Regions from separate parts of the Amycolatopsis japonica genome, predicted to be linked through region 2. Evidence: predicted binding sites of a transcription regulator. Region 2 holds the regulator's gene; the other holds the start of a gene.
The links. Region 2 encodes HspR, which represses chaperone genes until heat shock. Its sites were predicted from a motif close to ANNTTGAGTNNNNNNNACTCAANNT; they were not measured.

Region 1: the regulator HspR is predicted to act here: its motif matches at 6,433-6,457, upstream of AJAP_RS20285 (adenylate cyclase).

What each region holds. Positions count from the first base shown of each region.
Region 1 is NZ_CP008953.1:4,348,308-4,356,203, forward strand. It holds gene AJAP_RS20225 (MerR family transcriptional regulator) at 1-287, opposite strand, end outside; gene AJAP_RS20230 (TetR/AcrR family transcriptional regulator) at 555-1,199, shown strand; gene AJAP_RS20235 (bifunctional nuclease family protein) at 1,277-1,750, opposite strand; gene ftsR (transcriptional regulator FtsR) at 1,971-2,732, opposite strand; gene garA (glycogen accumulation regulator GarA) at 2,729-3,196, opposite strand; gene gcvH (glycine cleavage system protein GcvH) at 3,322-3,705, opposite strand; gene AJAP_RS20255 (CDP-alcohol phosphatidyltransferase family protein) at 3,769-4,404, opposite strand; gene AJAP_RS20260 (hypothetical protein) at 4,442-4,675, opposite strand; gene AJAP_RS20265 (hypothetical protein) at 4,914-5,282, opposite strand; gene AJAP_RS20270 (hypothetical protein) at 5,245-5,493, shown strand; gene AJAP_RS20275 (hypothetical protein) at 5,516-5,896, shown strand; gene AJAP_RS20280 (hypothetical protein) at 5,912-6,346, opposite strand; gene AJAP_RS20285 (adenylate cyclase) at 6,458-7,426, shown strand; gene AJAP_RS20290 (hypothetical protein) at 7,429-7,896, shown strand, end outside.
Region 2 is NZ_CP008953.1:8,721,323-8,729,218, forward strand. It holds gene AJAP_RS40610 (globin domain-containing protein) at 1-802, shown strand, start outside; gene AJAP_RS40615 (globin domain-containing protein) at 1,076-2,284, shown strand; gene AJAP_RS40620 (lytic polysaccharide monooxygenase) at 2,444-3,199, shown strand; gene AJAP_RS40625 (DUF305 domain-containing protein) at 3,196-3,792, shown strand; gene AJAP_RS40630 (heat shock protein transcriptional repressor HspR) at 3,908-4,336, opposite strand; gene dnaJ (molecular chaperone DnaJ) at 4,342-5,517, opposite strand; gene grpE (nucleotide exchange factor GrpE) at 5,551-6,297, opposite strand; gene dnaK (molecular chaperone DnaK) at 6,294-7,896, opposite strand, start outside.

The DNA.
Region 1 (7,896 bases), 4.4 Mb from region 2:
GAGACACCGGTGTCCAGCAGCCGCTTGACCACCTTCAGGACGAGGATGTCCTTGAACGAGTAAAGCCGCTGCGAGCCGGAACCGTGTGCCGTGCGGATGCTCGGCGCGACCAGCTTCGTACGGGCCCAGTAGTCGAGCTGCCGGTAGGTGATCCCGGCGATCTGGCAGGCGGCCGGGCCGCGGTAGCCGACGAGTTCGTCCGGGAGGGAAGAGTCGGGGAACAGCTCGCCCTGCTCGCCGTCAGCGACCGGAACGAGCGGCTCTTGAGGGCTACCAGCCTCGACCACGCCATGCCTCCCCTCGCCCGACCTGGCGGCCGGCGAACAAAGCCGCGCGGACCCACGGGAGTCCGCACCGGAGTTCCTCGTCAAGACGAATGCCCCAGACATCCGAATCACACCTTGGCGATTCACCTTCATTGAAGGTAAGCGCGTCCGGCAAACCGGTCAACGCGACGCGCGGTCGGCCTCAAGCTCTTCTTGAGGCTTGTCGAGGACAGTCCCCCGTTCGGCCGCACACTTGCCGGATTTACTCAGTCGTGTTAATTTTTACTCATGCAAGTAAATCCCTCCACCCAAACTGCCCTGCAAGAGGTTCAGGCGGAGCTGGGGCTCTCGGTCACCGAGGCGGCCCGGCGGGCCCAGATCGTCGGGGCCGCGATCGCGACGATCGCCGACTTCGGCTACCACAAGACGTCGTTCGCGAAGATCAAGGAGCGGGCCGGGCTGTCCAGCACCCGGATCATCTCCTACCACTTCACCAACAAGGCCGGCCTGATGCAGGCCGTGGTCACCACCGCGACCGGGATGAAGGACAAGTTCCTCGAGGAGCGCATCGAGGGCAGGACCGACCGTGCCGGGCTGCTGCGCGGCTACATCGAGGCGGAGATCGCCTTCCTCGGCTCGTACCCGGAACTGGTGCGGGTCATGGTCGAGATGGCTTCGAGCGGCTCGGACGCCGAGGGCTGGTTCATGTCGGCGCCGCTCGTCGAGGAGTTCCGGACCGGACGGCTCGAACGTCAGCTGCGCCAGGGCCAGCAGGAAGGCGCTTTCGGCGACTTCGCGGCGGACGTGATGGCTCTGTCGATCGCGCAGGCCATCGACGGCGTCGCGGCGAAGTTCGCGGCGGATCCGAAGCTGGACCTGGAGCGGTACGGCCGGGAGCTGGCGGACCTGTTCCTCAAGGCGACCGCGGCCTGACCCGCATTCAGAGGACTAAACGCATACGAAGAAGGGGCGGCACCATCAGGCGCCGCCCCTTCGTCGAGTTCTCGGGATCAGGTGTCCGCGCCGCGGAAGTCCTCCGGCGAGACCGAGTCGAGGAACTCGCGGAACTTCTCGACCTCGTCCTCCTGCTCGTCGGGGATGATGAGGCCCGCTTCCTCCAGCACCGCGTCGACGGCGTGGATGGGCACCCCCACCCGCAGCGCCAGCGCCACCGAATCGCTCGGCCGCGCCGAAACCCGGATGTCCCCGTCGAAGACCAGTTCCGCGAAGAACGTGCCTTCCTTCAGGTCGGTGATGACGACCTGTTCCAGCTCGCGGCCCAGCGCGCCGATGACCTCCTTGAGCAGGTCATGGGTCAGCGGACGGGCCGGGCGGACTCCCTGCTGCTCCAAGGCGATGGCGGTGGCCTCCACCGAGCCGATCCAGATCGGCAGGTAACGCTCGCCTTCGGTTTCCCGCAGCAACAAGATCGGCTGATTCGCGGGTAGCTCCACCCGCACGCCGACGACGCGCATCTCGCTCATCGGGCTTCGCCTCCCTCTCGTGCGCACGGGCTGCAACGCTTGTCTCGACGACCAAGCGACGGTAGTCCCGACGCTACCCGTCTTCCGAGCGCTGTGCTCGCTGTCTCCGACATTCTCGGTTCGCCCGTGGCAAACCCGACTCTCACGGTACGGCATAGGGTGCCGAACATTCAGGCATTGACAAGTGGCCGTGCAACGGCTCCCGGTCCCCTGGAACCGTTCAACCGCCCGTGACAGCCCGTATTCCGGCCTTCACCAAGAGCGTGTGCAACGCCACGGTCAAGGCGGCGAGCTCCCGGACGACTTCGTCGCCCCTCGCCTGGGCGTCCTCGTCACGATGCCGATACACCGGGGTCACGATCTGCTCCAGCAGGCCGACCTCGCGGTCGGCCGCGGCCCGGAAGGCACGCAGATGTCTCGGCTCTATACCGAATTCGGTCATCGCTTTCACGGTCTTCGCCACGAGGACCGCGTCGGGGTCGAAGAACCCCGCCGCGCCTGGGCGCACCAGACCGTATTGCCGCAGCTCAGCCAGGGTGGCGGCGTCGATGCCGGCCTGGCGGAGCAGATCTTCCTCGGTCAGCCTGATCTCGCGATCGGTCTCGAAGTCCCCGGGGGACGGCAGTCCGCCGTTCTCCCCGGGGGCGTCGAGTGAAACGAGTTTCCGCGGCAGCCTCGGCATCGCCGCTTCCGGCGCGGCACCCCGATCCGCCGCGTCCAGCTGTTCCTTGATGACCTTCAGCGGAAGGTAGTGATCCCGCTGGGCGGACAGGACGAATCGCAACCGCTCCACGTCCGCCGGAGCGAACTGCCGGTACCCCGACGGGGTCCGGCCCGGCTGGACCAGACCCTCCGCCTCGAGGAACCGGATCTTGGAGATGGTGACATCGGGGAAGTCGCCGCGCAGCTGTGCCAGCACGGCCCCGATGCTCAACCCATCGCGCTGCGACGCATCCCGATCAGGCCGCCCGGCCGCCGTCACCGTGCCCCCTGGCCCCCGGAACCCGGGCCGGTCAGGAAGACCAGGCGGAACTTGCCGATCTGCACCTCGTCGCCACCGGCGAGGACGGCCTGGTCGACCGGCTCGCGGTTGACGTAGGTGCCGTTGAGGCTGCCGACGTCGATGACGACGAACTCGCCGCCCTCACGGCGGAACTCGGCGTGCCGCCGGGAGACCGTGACGTCGTCGAGGAAGATGTCGCTGTCCGGGTGCCGTCCCGCGCTGGTGGTGTCGCGGTCCAGCAGGAAGCGCGAACCCGCGTTCGGGCCCCGCTTGACGACCAGCAGCGCGGAACCCGCGGGCAGCGCGTCCACACCCTGGACGGGGGCCTCGGCAGCCGGAGGAGCCTCAGTGCCTTCGACGTCGGCCAGGAAGTCGGCCCGGAAGACAGAAGTCCGCTCCGGAGACTGCTCCGGGGGAACGCCGGGCCCGTCGTTCGTGCTCACCTGAGCTCTCCTAACGCATGTGTGTTGCCACTACTCAAGAACGTGTGGAGGTCAAACGTACCGTGCCTGATCGAATCTCCGGCCCGCGGCTCCCCCTACTCTTCCCGAAGGGCCACGGCCTGCGGCTATTCCTTGATCAGCGCCTGGTACGCCTCGGCCTCCAGCAGGGATTCCACCGAGCTCGCGTCGTCGAGACGGAGCTCGATCAGCCAGCCTTCGCCGTACGGGTCGCTGTTGATCAGCTCGGGCGATTCGGTCACCGCGTCGTTGACCGCGACCACCTCGCCGTCGAGCGGGGCGAACAGCTCCGAGACGCTCTTGGTCGACTCGACCTCGCCGAACGCGTCGCCCGAGCCGACCTGCTTGCCGACCTCGGGCAGTTCGACGAACACCACGTCACCGAGCTGGTCCTGGGCGTACTCCGTGATGCCCACACGCACGAGCCCGCCGTCGCGCACGGAGACCCACTCGTGCTCCTCGGTGTACCGCAGTTCTTCTGGAGTGGACAACGCCGCTCCCCTTTCTGATGCCCTCACTCGAAACCGACGCGCGAAGTTTCGCATCCCGCCGGGTCACGCGCCCGGCGCCTCCCGCGACACGCCGGGAGCGGCCGAGCGCAACGCCCGAACGGTCTGGACGACGTACAGCACGCCTGAATAGACGTACAGGACAGCACCCCATGCCGTGAAGGCGTAGCCGATCGGCCGGGCGATCGCGGCGATGTCGGAGCCGCCCTGGGTGAGCAGCAGGAACGGGAAGGCGTACATCAGCACGAAGGTGGCGCCCTTGCCGATGTAGGTGACCTCCGGCGGGGCGAACCCCCGGCGCCGCAGCAGCAGGACGCAGACGCCGAGGACGGCCTCCCGGACGACCAGCGGGACCACCAGCCACCACGGGATGATGTCGCGGATCAGGAAGGCGATGAGGGTCGCGAGGATGTAGAGCCGGTCGGCGGCGGGGTCGAGCAGCTGCCCGAGCCGCGACATCTGGTTGAGCCAGCGGGCCAGTTTGCCGTCGAGCCAGTCGGTGAGCGCGCTGAACACGAGCAGCGCGAGCGCCCAGCCGTCCTCCTTCGGGCCGAGGAGCAGCCACAGGAAGACCGGCACTCCGGCGAGCCGGAGGATGGAAAGCATGTTGGGGACGTTCAGGGCCTGCCGCAGCAGGGAAGGCTCTTCGCTGGTCACGCTCGGTTCGGGGGGCGTACTCACCCGCTCAGCCTAGCCAGCGGCGGCAGGTCCTCCCGCGTCAGCTGGCCCGGGTGTGCGTCCAGCCGCGGCGTTGCAGGTCCGCGCTGGTCAGCGCCACGGGCCTGCCTCGGTGGTCAGTGCCCATCCAGCGATGGTGGCCCGCCGAGTTCTCCAGGACGTACGGGCGGCCGCCACACCAGACGACGGTGCACGGGGCCGTCGGGGGAAGCTCCGTGCTCGCCGGTGCGGTGGCCTGGGGTGACGCGGGGTCGGTCTGTTCGTCGGTCTTCATCGCTCTCACGGTTTCGGTGACGGGGACTGGGACACGCCGGAGCGCTACTTGTCTTTTCGGCAGAACGGGGCCGCGCGTTAACGGCTCGGCGCCGGATTCGTCCGATCGGTTCGCGACGACAGCAGGGTGTTGCCGCGCCGTGAACGGCATATTAATTGTCCACAGTGGACAGTGATTGGGCGGTCCTCGCGTATCGCGGCGGCGGGGCCGCGATAGCCTCCCGCGAACCGAACGTGGCTCAATGCCACGGCATCGGGCCCGGCCGGGTCAGAATGGGCCGGCCACGACCGGCCGACGAAAGGATCGCCTTGCCCGTCTCGACGACCACGGGAACGTGGCGGCGCCTGTTCGCGGTCTGCGCCGTCGCCGGATCGCTCGCCGCCTGTTCGGGCGAAGCGCCGCCACCGCCTGTCACTTCGACGCCGGTCTCATCGCCCGCGATCCCCACGAGCGCATCCAGCGTTTCGGTACCGCCGATCCCGTCGCAAACCGCGCCGAGTCCGTCCGTCGCCCCGACTCCCGCCCCGAAACCGAAACCCGCTGAACCGGTACAGGGTTCCTGTGGAACGGTGACCGCGGCGAGCGGGCTGACCTTGCAGGTGCTCAACGGACCCGGCGTCTCCTGCGCGGAGGCGACCGGGATCGTCGACGCGTTCCACAAGAGGATCGCCGGCCGTCAGTCCGCGGGCTCGGACGAGCCGGTCAGCGAGACCGTGGCCGGCTGGCTGTGCGTCTCCGGCGCCCCCGCCGCCCAAGGCGGTACCAGTTGCGGCAAGGGCGAGCAGAACGTGTTCGCCGCCGTCGTCCCCGTCGAATGAACCATCCCGAGAAGAAGGGCCCATGAAGAGCCTCGCCGTGCTTCCCGCCGCGTTCGCCGTCGTCCTGCTGAGCGGCTGCGGCGCCGATCCCGCGCCCGCGGCCGCACCGCCCCCGTCCTCCCCCGCCGCCGCCGACCAGGCCCTCGCCGGATCGCCGTGCGGAGAGGTCGCCGGATACCAAGGCGCGAAGAACAAGGTCGTCGTCCGAGGGAAGACCGACTGTGCCGAAGCGACGCAGGTGCTCAAGGACTACTTCGCCAAGCTGACCCCCGCCGAAGCGACGTCACCGCAGGGTCCGGGTCCGGTCGTGGTCGGGGCCTGGACCTGCGGCAGCGGGCCGAACGACCCGGTGACGAGTTGTTCGACCGAGGACGAGCGGCAGATCGAAGCCACCCGGAACTGAGCACGGCCGGCGGCGTCACTTCCCGCGACGCCGCCGGGTCCGGGTCTTCCGGTACAGGACACCGAGCCCGATCAGCATTCCCAGCAAGACCAGGCCTGCCACCGCGACCATCGCCAGGCTCAAGACCCGCGAGGTCTTCGACCGGTAGGCGAATCCGTCACCGGCGAAGATCCTGTCGCCCTCCGCGATCCTTTCACCGTCGACCTTCCCCTGTCCGGTGCGCCCGTCGTCGAACCGCCACCCGGCCTCACAGTAGGGAAACCGGCCGCTCATCGGCGGCCCTTCCTCGACACATCCGGAGACGGCGGTGACCGTGACGTCCTCTCCGGTGTTCAGTTCACGCACGCGGTCACCGAGGGCTCCCCCGGTCACCCACAACAGGAAAACGAGCGGGATCCCACCCAGCAGCACTCGCAACGGAACCCTGGAATTCCCCGGTTCACCTGACAAGAAAGTCCCTTCTTCTCGGCCGTTCCAGGCTATTCGCCAAAGCGACGGAGCGGCACGGGATTTGTACCCACCCCCTTGCCGACCGAGGTAAGAGTCGTCTAGACTCAAACTATGCTCACCAGGGAAGACGCCATGAAGGCGGTCGAGGACGCGGCCGACCCGGCCGCGCTGTTCGCCCGCCATCGCTACCGCGAACTGGCGGCCGTGCTCCATCCCGACCGCAACCCCGGCGACGCGCGGGCCCACCGCGCGGCAGCCACGCTCAACCGCCTCCACGACGAGTGGAAGCGGGCCCGGCGGCAGACGGTCACCACGGCGACGTCGGCCTACACCCTCGCGGCGCCGCACGCGGTGGGCAGCGTCGCCACGACATACCGGACCACCGGCCCGCATCTGGTCAAACTCGTCCGCGATCCGGCGCTCAACCCGTTGATCCACGCCGAATGGGAGGCGTTGCGCGCGCTGGACGGCTTCACCGAACGGCATCGGTGGCTCCGCCCCTATTACCCGCGACTGCTCGACACGTCGGGGCCGGTCGCGAGGGGCGATCGCGCGTTCAGCGTTCTCGACCCGCTCGTCGACGGCTTCCTCACCCTCGCCGACATCGGGAAGGCCTTCCCCGGCGGGCTCGACGGCCGCGACTACGCCTGGATGCACCGTCGTCTCCTGCGTGCCGTGGCAGGCGCGCACCGGGCGGGCGTCGTCCACGGCCATCTCACTGCGGACAACGTGCTCGTCCATCCCGGACAGCACGGCATCGTCGTGGCCGGCTGGTCGTTCGCCGTCGAAGACGGTGCGCTCCCGCTGGCGGCGGACAAATCCGTCCACTATCCACCGGAAGTCCACAAAGGACAGCCGATGACCGCGGCCACCGACGTCCACATGCTCCACAGCATGATGCTGGAACTACTGGCACCAGGCGAAACCCGCCAGCGCGAATTCGCCAAGTGGTGTCTCCAGGAGATCCCGGCACAACGACCCGAGGCCGCCGATCTGCTCGACGAGTACGACGAACTGCTCGCCGATCTGTACGGCCCTCGCACCTTCCGACCGTTCATCATTCCCGAGACAGGAGCCTGACCATGGGACACGGACACTGGGACGACAACGCCTACGCCGCCGCGAAGACCTTCCGCGCGGCCAAGGGTGAGGACGATTTCGGCTACACCGCCGATCTCCGTTCCAAGCCCGCGAAGGAATGGAAGGTCGCGCCCGCGCTGGACCCGCTGAACGCCGTGCGGGAATGCCGGGATTCGGCCGACCACAGCGATTCGACGCCGATCGCGGTGCTGTTCGACGTCACCGGTTCGATGCGCCGGGTGCCGCGGATCATGCAGGGCAAGCTCGGCAAGCTGCACGGCCTGCTGAAGCGCCGGGGTTATCTGGCCGACCCGCAGGTGTTGTTCGGCGCGATCGGCGACGCCGACAGCGACCGGGTCCCGTTGCAGGTCGGGCAGTTCGAATCGGACAACCGGATGGACGAGCAGCTGCGCACGATGTTCCTCGAAGGCGGTGGCGGCGGGCAGAAGAGCGAGTCCTACGAACTGGCC
Region 2 (7,896 bases):
CCTCGGTCCGGACTGGACACCCGAGGTCGAACGGGCCTGGGCGGAGGCGTTCACCATCGTCGCCCGCGCGATGCAGGAGGCCGCCGCGGCCGACGTCAACCCGGCGTCGTGGTCGGCGACCGTACTCGAACACCGGCGGCTCACCTGGGATCTCGCCCTGGTCCGCGTCCAGCCCGAATTCCCGGTGCCCTACCTGCCCGGCCAGTACATGAGCGTCGAAGTACCGCAGCGGCCGAGGCTCTGGCGCTACCTTTCGCCGGCGAACGCGCCGCGCGAGGACGGCGGCATCGAGTTCCACGTGCGCGCGGTCGACGGCGGCTGGGTGTCGCGCGCCATCGTGAGCCACACGCAGCCCGGCGACGTCTGGCGGCTCGGACCGCCGCTCGGCAGGCTTTCGGTCGACCGGACCGACGGCCGCGACGTCCTGATGATCGCGGGCGGCACCGGTGTCGCGCCGCTGCGCGCCATCTTGGACGATCTGGCGCAGTGGGGCGAGAACCCGAAGGTGCAGTTGTTCTACGGCGGACCGTCGCGTGAGGACCTCTACGACCTCGACGAGTTGCGCGCCCTGGCGGCCACGAACCCGTGGCTCACCGTGACCCCGGTGGTCGAACACGGCGAAGAAGCCCCCGGCTGCGTGCAGGGCACGCTCGCGGAAGCCGTTACACAGCAAGGATCCTGGCCGGGACACCGGATCCTCGTCGCCGGCTCGCCCGCGATGATCCGGGCGACGGTGTCCCGGATGCTGGTCGCGGGCAGCGCGCTCGACCAGATCGCGTACGACCCCTTCACCATCGACTAGGCAATTCGATTCCACAATGGTGTTCGGCCGCGTTACGTGATCTCGTAAACACGGAGAAAAACCCACCCGATCGGCCGATCACGCATTCCTTTACTTAGTGCCAGACGGGGTTGACGGCGCGTATATCGTTTGCTCCGTTCGAGCGGGAAACAAACATTCGTGGATCCTTTCGCGACTTTCGGGCATACAGTCGAGAACCCTCGGGGGAACACGAGCACGATGACATCGGGTCTGGAGAATATGCCCGATCCAACTGGAGAAAATCGTTCACCCATGACCGCCGAAACAGTGAAGTACGAGCATCCGCCCAGTTCGTCCAGATCCTCACCGATTCCCGTCCCACCCTTGATCGAGACGCCGACGGCGGACAAGTCCGTCCAGCTGGCCAAGCTCATCAGGGAGAGTTTCGCCGCCGTCGAAACGAAGTCCGAGGAGTTGTCCCAATACTTCTACGGGGCGCTCTTCGCCGTTTCGCCCGACGCCAGGGCGCTCTTCCCGATCAACATGGCCACGCAGCGAAATCGTTTGCTGCGCGCCCTCGTCTACGTCGTGCAGATGGTGGACCGGCCCGACGAACTGGCCACCTTCCTCGGCCAGCTCGGCCGGGACCACCGGAAGTTCGATGTCCTCGGCCGCCATTACGACGCCGTCGGCGTCGCACTGATCGCCGCGTTGAAAAGGTTCTTGAAGGACGACTGGACTCCCGAGGTGGAGGACGCCTGGGTCACCGCGTACGGCGTCATTTCGAAGAGCATGCGCGAGGCCGCGGGCAAGGAGGTCGGGCCGGCGTGGTGGAAGGCGACCGTCATCGAACACCGCGTCGTGTCCCGTGACGTCGCCATCGTCAAGGTGCGCACCGATCAGCCGCTGCCGTACCGGGCCGGCGGCTATGTGAGCGTCGAGGTCCCGCAACGGCCGCGGATGTGGCGGTACTTCTCGCCCGCCACCGCGCCGCACGACGACGGGACGATGGAGTTCCACGTGCACGCCGTGCGCGGCGGCTGGGTCTCGCGCGCGATCGTCCACCACACCCGGTTCGGCGACGTCTGGCGCCTCGGCCCGTCGCTCGGCGCGCTTTCGGTGAATCACACGGAAAGCCGTCCGCTGCTGATGATCGGCGGCGGCACCGGCGTCGCGCCGTTGCTCGCCCTGCTCGACGACATGTCGCGCTGGAAGAACAACCCGCCGGTGCACCTCTTCTTCGGCGGGCGCCGTCCGGAAGACCTCTACGCCCTCGACGAACTCCGCGGGCTCACCGTCACCTGCCCTTGGCTGACGGTGACACCGGTGACCGAGGAAGGCGCCGTCACCGGCGGCGACCGCGGCACGCTGGCGACGGCGGTGACGCAGCGCGGGGCCTGGAAGGAGCGTGACGTGTACGTCGCCGGGTCGCCGTCGATGATCCGGGCGACCATCGCGAAACTGCTCGCCGCGGGCACGGACCTCGGCCGGATCAAGTACGACCCCTTCACCCTGGACTGAGGTGATACTTCGTTCGTATTAGGCCGATCGGCTGTTCCACCTGGGCCCGACGCAGCAGTAGGTCAGTGAATCATTGACCACGGTCACCGGCGGATTTATGGTCTAGACCACATTGCTCCCCCTCACGGGAACACCGTCGTTCCATCCCCAGGAGCCGGCATGACCGTCAAACGCAAGCTCGTGGCAGCCGCCGCCGGTGCGATCCTCGCCCCGATCGCCATCGTGGCCATCCCGCAGGTGGCCAGCGCCCACGGCTATGTGCTGTCCCCGCCCAGCCGCCAGGCGAACTGCGCCCAAGGCAAGGTTTCCGGCTGCGGCGCCATCGTCTACGAACCGCAGAGCGTCGAAGGCCCCAAGGGGCTCCGCAGCTGCAACGGCGGCCTTCCCGGATTCGCCGAGCTCAACGACGAGTCGAAGCCGTGGCCCGCCGCGTCGGTCGGCAACAGCGTGACCTTCAGCTGGAAGTTCACCGCCTACCACCGGACCACGAACTACGAGTACTACATCGGTGGCACCAAGATCGCCGACATCAGCGGGAACAACTCCGCGCCGAAGGACCCGACGTCGCACACGGTGAGCCTGAACGGCTTCAGCGGCCGCCAGAAGGTGCTCGCCATCTGGAACATCGCGGACACGCCGATGGCCTTCTACAGCTGCATCGACCTGCAGATCGGCGGCGGCACCCCGCCCACCAGCACCAGCAACCCGCCGACCACCAGCAACCCGCCCACGACGTCGAACCCGCCGACCAGCACCGGCAACCCGCCCACCGGCGGCACCTGGGCGGCCGGGACGTCCTACGCGGTCGGCAACACGGTGACCTACGGCGGCGCGACCTACCGCTGCCAGATGGCGCATACCGCGATCCAAGGCTGGGAACCGCCGAACACCCCCGCGCTGTGGACGCGGCAGTGAAGCTGGCCCTCGTTCTCGTCGCCGGTCTCGTGGCCCTCGCGGGCTGCGGGACCGGTGATGGCTCATCCACCAACGCCGGCGCCCCGATCTCCCCGGTTTCCCAGTCGGCCGGGGCGTCCGCGGAGTACAACGACGCCGACGTGATGTTCCTGCAGATGATGATCGCCCACAACGACCAGGGCGTGGAGATCGTCAAGCTGGTCAAGGCCAAGCAGGGGCAGAAGCAGGAGCTCAAGGACCTCGCGGCCGCCATCGAGGCGACCCAGCAGACCGAGACGACCGACATGCGGAACCGGCTGAAGGCCTGGGGCAAACCCGAGACGGGTTCCATGGACCCGAAGGCGCACCACCATCACGGTGGCGACGGGCTCACCGACAAGGGCCTGCTCGACGCACTGTCCAAAAAGGATGGTGCGGAGTTCAGTCTGGACTTCGCCGACATCTTCGTGGCGCACCAGCACAACGGGGTCGCGCTGGCGAGGACCGAGCTGAAGGACGGGAAGAACCCCGAGTCGAAGGCGCTGGCCCAGCGGATCCAGGACTCGCGCACCGGCGAGGTCCAGCAGATCCGGACCCTCGTCCCCGGCCAATGACGCATTCAGAGGACTAAATGCGTGAAGTACGTGAAGGCCCCCTTCATTGCGTCTAGCGCAGTGAAGGGGGCCTTCACGTACTCACGAGGGCTGGCGACCCGCGGCATTCAGAGGACTAATTGCGTTTTTTGGGCTTCCAGACCACGAGGGCCGTCTGCTGCCGCAAGGGAACGAGATCCTTGCGGTAGGAGGCGTGCACGGCCGCGGCCGTCTGTTCGGCGGTGAGGTACGCCGCCGTGAGCTCCTCGGTCAGTTCGGCGATGCGCGCGCGGAGCGCGTCGACCTGGTTCTCCAGCTCGATGATCCGCTTGATGCCCGCGAGGTTGACACCGTCCTCTTGGGACAGTCGCTGCACTTCGCGCAGCAACGCGATGTCCCGCATCGAGTAACGCCGTCCACCACCGGAGGTCCGGCCCGGCGACACGAGACCCTGGCGGTCGTAGGACCGCAGGGTCTGCGCGTGCAGGCCGGAAAGCTGTGCCGCCACCGAAATGACGAACACCGGGGTGTCCTCGTCCGCACCGTGCGGCAGCCCGCCGAACATCGTGCTCACCTGCCTTCGAGAAGTTCGGTGATCTCCGGTCGCGGGTCGTGGCCGGACATGGCTTCCGCGTACGCCTCCAGCGCTTCACGGGCCTTGTCGTCCAATTTGGCCGGGATGGCCGCCTGCAGGGTGACCAGCAGATCGCCCTGCGAACCGTCACGCTTCGCGATTCCCTTGCCGCGCACGCGAAGCACGCGACCGCTCGCCGTACCCTGCGGCACCTTCAGCGAGACCTTGCCCTCGAGCGTCGGCACGGTGATCGTGCCGCCGAGGGCCAGCTCCGTGAAGGACACCGGCACGGTGATCGTCAGGTCGAGGTCCTTGCGCCCGAACAACGTGTGCGGAGCGACGTGCACGCGGACGTACAGGTCGCCCGGCTGCGCGCCGCCACGGCCCGGTTCGCCCTGGCCCGCCAGCCGGATCCGCTGGTCGTCGGCGACGCCCGGCGGGATCCGCACGGTCAGCGTGCGTGTACGGGTGCTGACGCCCTCGCCCGCGCATTCCGGGCACGGGTCGTCGATGATCTGGCCGCGGCCGCGGCAGTCGCGGCACGGCTCGGAGAAGGCGAACGCGCCCTGGCTGCGGCTGACCAGCCCGCTGCCCTGGCAGGTCGCACACGTCCTCGGGGAGGTCCCCGGTTTCGCGCCGTTGCCACCGCAGGTGGAACAGGTCGCCGGGCTCGACAGCCGCAGCGGCAGGGTCGCGCCCTTGACCGCCTCGGCGAAATCGATCCGGACGTCGGTCTCCACGTCCGCGCCGCGTTGCGGCCGGTTCGCCGTGGCACCGGCCGCGGCGCCGCGGCGGCCGAACAGCCCGCCGAGGATGTCGCCGAGACCGCCGAAGCCGCCCTGCTGCTGCCCCGCCTGGCCGAAGATGTCGCCGACGTCGAAACCGCCGCCGCCGGCACCGCCGCCCGGGAAGCCGAAGCCACCGGGACCGCCGGAGCCGAAGAGGCGGCGAGCCTCGTCGTACTCCTTGCGCTTGGCGGTGTCGGACAGCACGCCGTACGCCTCGGAGACCGCCTTGAACTTCTTCTCGGCCTCCGCGTTGCCCGCGTTGGCGTCGGGGTGGTTCTCCTTGGCCAGCTTGCGGTAGGCCTTCTTGATCTCGTCCGCGGTGGCGTCGGAGGAGACGCCCAGTTCACGGTAGAAGTCCTTACCGATCCATTCCCGTGCACTCACCGAACGTCTCCTCCTTTCACGCCGTATCGCCGATCAGCGGTTGTTCTCATCGAAAAGTTCGCCCTCGAGCGGCAACTCGCCGCCCACCGGCGGGTCCACCGGGGCGCCACCCGGCTCGTGGTCGGTGACCCCGACCATCGCCGGACGCAGCACGCGCTCGCCGAAGCGGTAACCACGGCGCATGACCATGGTGACCGTCGGCCCGGTGACGTCCGGGGACGTGCTGTGCTGCACGGCCTCGTGCACGCTCGGGTCGAAGGGCTCGCCCTCGGTGCCGAACGCCTCGAGGCCCGACCGCTGCAGGCTTCCGACCAGCTTCTCGCCGACCGACTTGAAGGCACCGGTCAGGTCGCCGTGCTGCTCCGCGCGCTCGAGGTCGTCGAGCAGCGGGAGCAGATCGCCGACGACCGACGCCTTCGCGCCGACGACGACCTGCTCGCGGTCGCGGTCCACGCGCTTGCGGTAGTTGGCGTACTCCGCCTGGAGGCGCTGGAGGTCGGCGGTGCGTTCCGCCAGCTCCTTCTCCAGACCGGTGGCCACCGACACCGAATCGTCCACAAGGGACTCCCCGAGGCCGGGGCCCGCGTGTGCGGCGGGCTCCGGCTCGGTCTGCGCGGCGGCCTCTTCGGCCGGGGCGGCGTGCTTCGGGCCGTCCTGGGGTTCGGCGGCCGGGGCGGCCGGGCGGACCTCACCGGTCAGCGGGTCGATCCGCCTACGGTCCCGCACGACCACCGGTTCCTCCGGGCCCCGGCCCTCGGTTTCGTCGTAGCGTCCCGTCACTTCTTGTCCTTCTCGTCCTCTTCGACGATCTCGGCGTCGACGACGTCGTCCGCCTTGGCCTGCGAACCGGTACCCGCGCCCGCCGCACCGGCGGCGCCTTCACCGGCGGCACCTTCGGCACCCGGGGTGGCGTTGGCGTAGAGCGCGGTGCCCAGCTCCTGCGAAGCGGTGTTCAGCTTCTCGATGGACTCGCGGATCTTCGCCGAGTCGGTGCCCTTGAGCGCCTCGTTGGCCTCGTCGATCGCGGACTTCACCTTGCCCTTGAGCTCGTCGGGCAGCTTGTCCTCGTTGTCCTTGACGAACTTCTCGGTCTGGTAGACCAGCGTCTCCGCCTGGTTGCGGGTCTCCGCCTCCTCGCGGCGCTGCTTGTCCTCCTCGGCGTGCGCCTCGGCGTCCTTGACCATGCGCTCGATGTCGTCCTTCGGCAGCGCGGAGCCACCGGTGATCGTCATCGACTGCTCCTTGTTCGTGCCGAGGTCCTTCGCGAGGACGTGCACGATGCCGTTGGCGTCGATGTCGAAGGTGACCTCGATCTGCGGCACGCCACGCGGGGCGGGCGGGAGACCGGTCAGCTCGAACATGCCGAGCTTCTTGTTGTGCGCCGCGATCTCGCGCTCACCCTGGAACACCTGGATCTGCACCGACGGCTGGTTGTCGTCCGCGGTGGAGAAGATCTCCGAACGCTTGGTCGGGATCGTGGTGTTGCGCTCGATGAGCTTGGTGAACACGCCGCCCTTGGTCTCGATGCCCAGCGAAAGCGGGGTCACGTCGAGCAGCAGGACGTCCTTGACCTCGCCCTTGAGCACACCGGCCTGCAGCGCAGCGCCGACCGCGACGACCTCGTCCGGGTTGACGCCCTTGTTCGGCTCGCGGCCGCCGGTCAGCTCCTTGACCAGTTCGGACACGGCCGGCATGCGGGTGGAACCACCCACGAGCACGACGTGGTCGATGTCGCCGACGGCGACACCCGCGTCACGGATGACGTTGTTGAACGGCTTGCGGGTGCGCTCGAGCAGGTCCGAGGTGATCTTCTGGAACTCGGCGCGGGAGAGCTGCTCGTCGAGGAACAGCGGGTTCTTGTCCGCGTCCACGGTGATGTACGGCAGGTTGATGCTGGCCGAGTTCGAGCTGGACAGCTCGATCTTCGCCTTCTCGGCGGCCTCACGGATGCGCTGGAGCGCCATCTTGTCCTTGGTGAGGTCGATGCCGTTGGACGACTTGAACTTGTCGACCAGCCAGGTGACGATCCGCTCGTCCCAGTCGTCACCGCCGAGGTGGTTGTCACCGGAGGTCGCGCGGACCTCGACGACACCCTCGCCGATCTCCAGCAGCGAGACGTCGAACGTACCGCCACCGAGGTCGAAGACCAGGATGGTCTGTTCCTTCTCGCCCTTGTCGAGGCCGTACGCCAGCGCCGCCGCGGTGGGCTCGTTGACGATGCGGAGCACGTTCAGGCCGGCGATCTGCCCGGCCTCCTTCGTGGCCTGCCGCTGCGCGTCCTCGAAGTACGCGGGGACGGTGATGACCGCGTCGGTGATGGTCTCGCCCAGGTACGCCTCGGCGTCGCGCTTGAGCTTCATCAGCACGCGGGCGCTGATC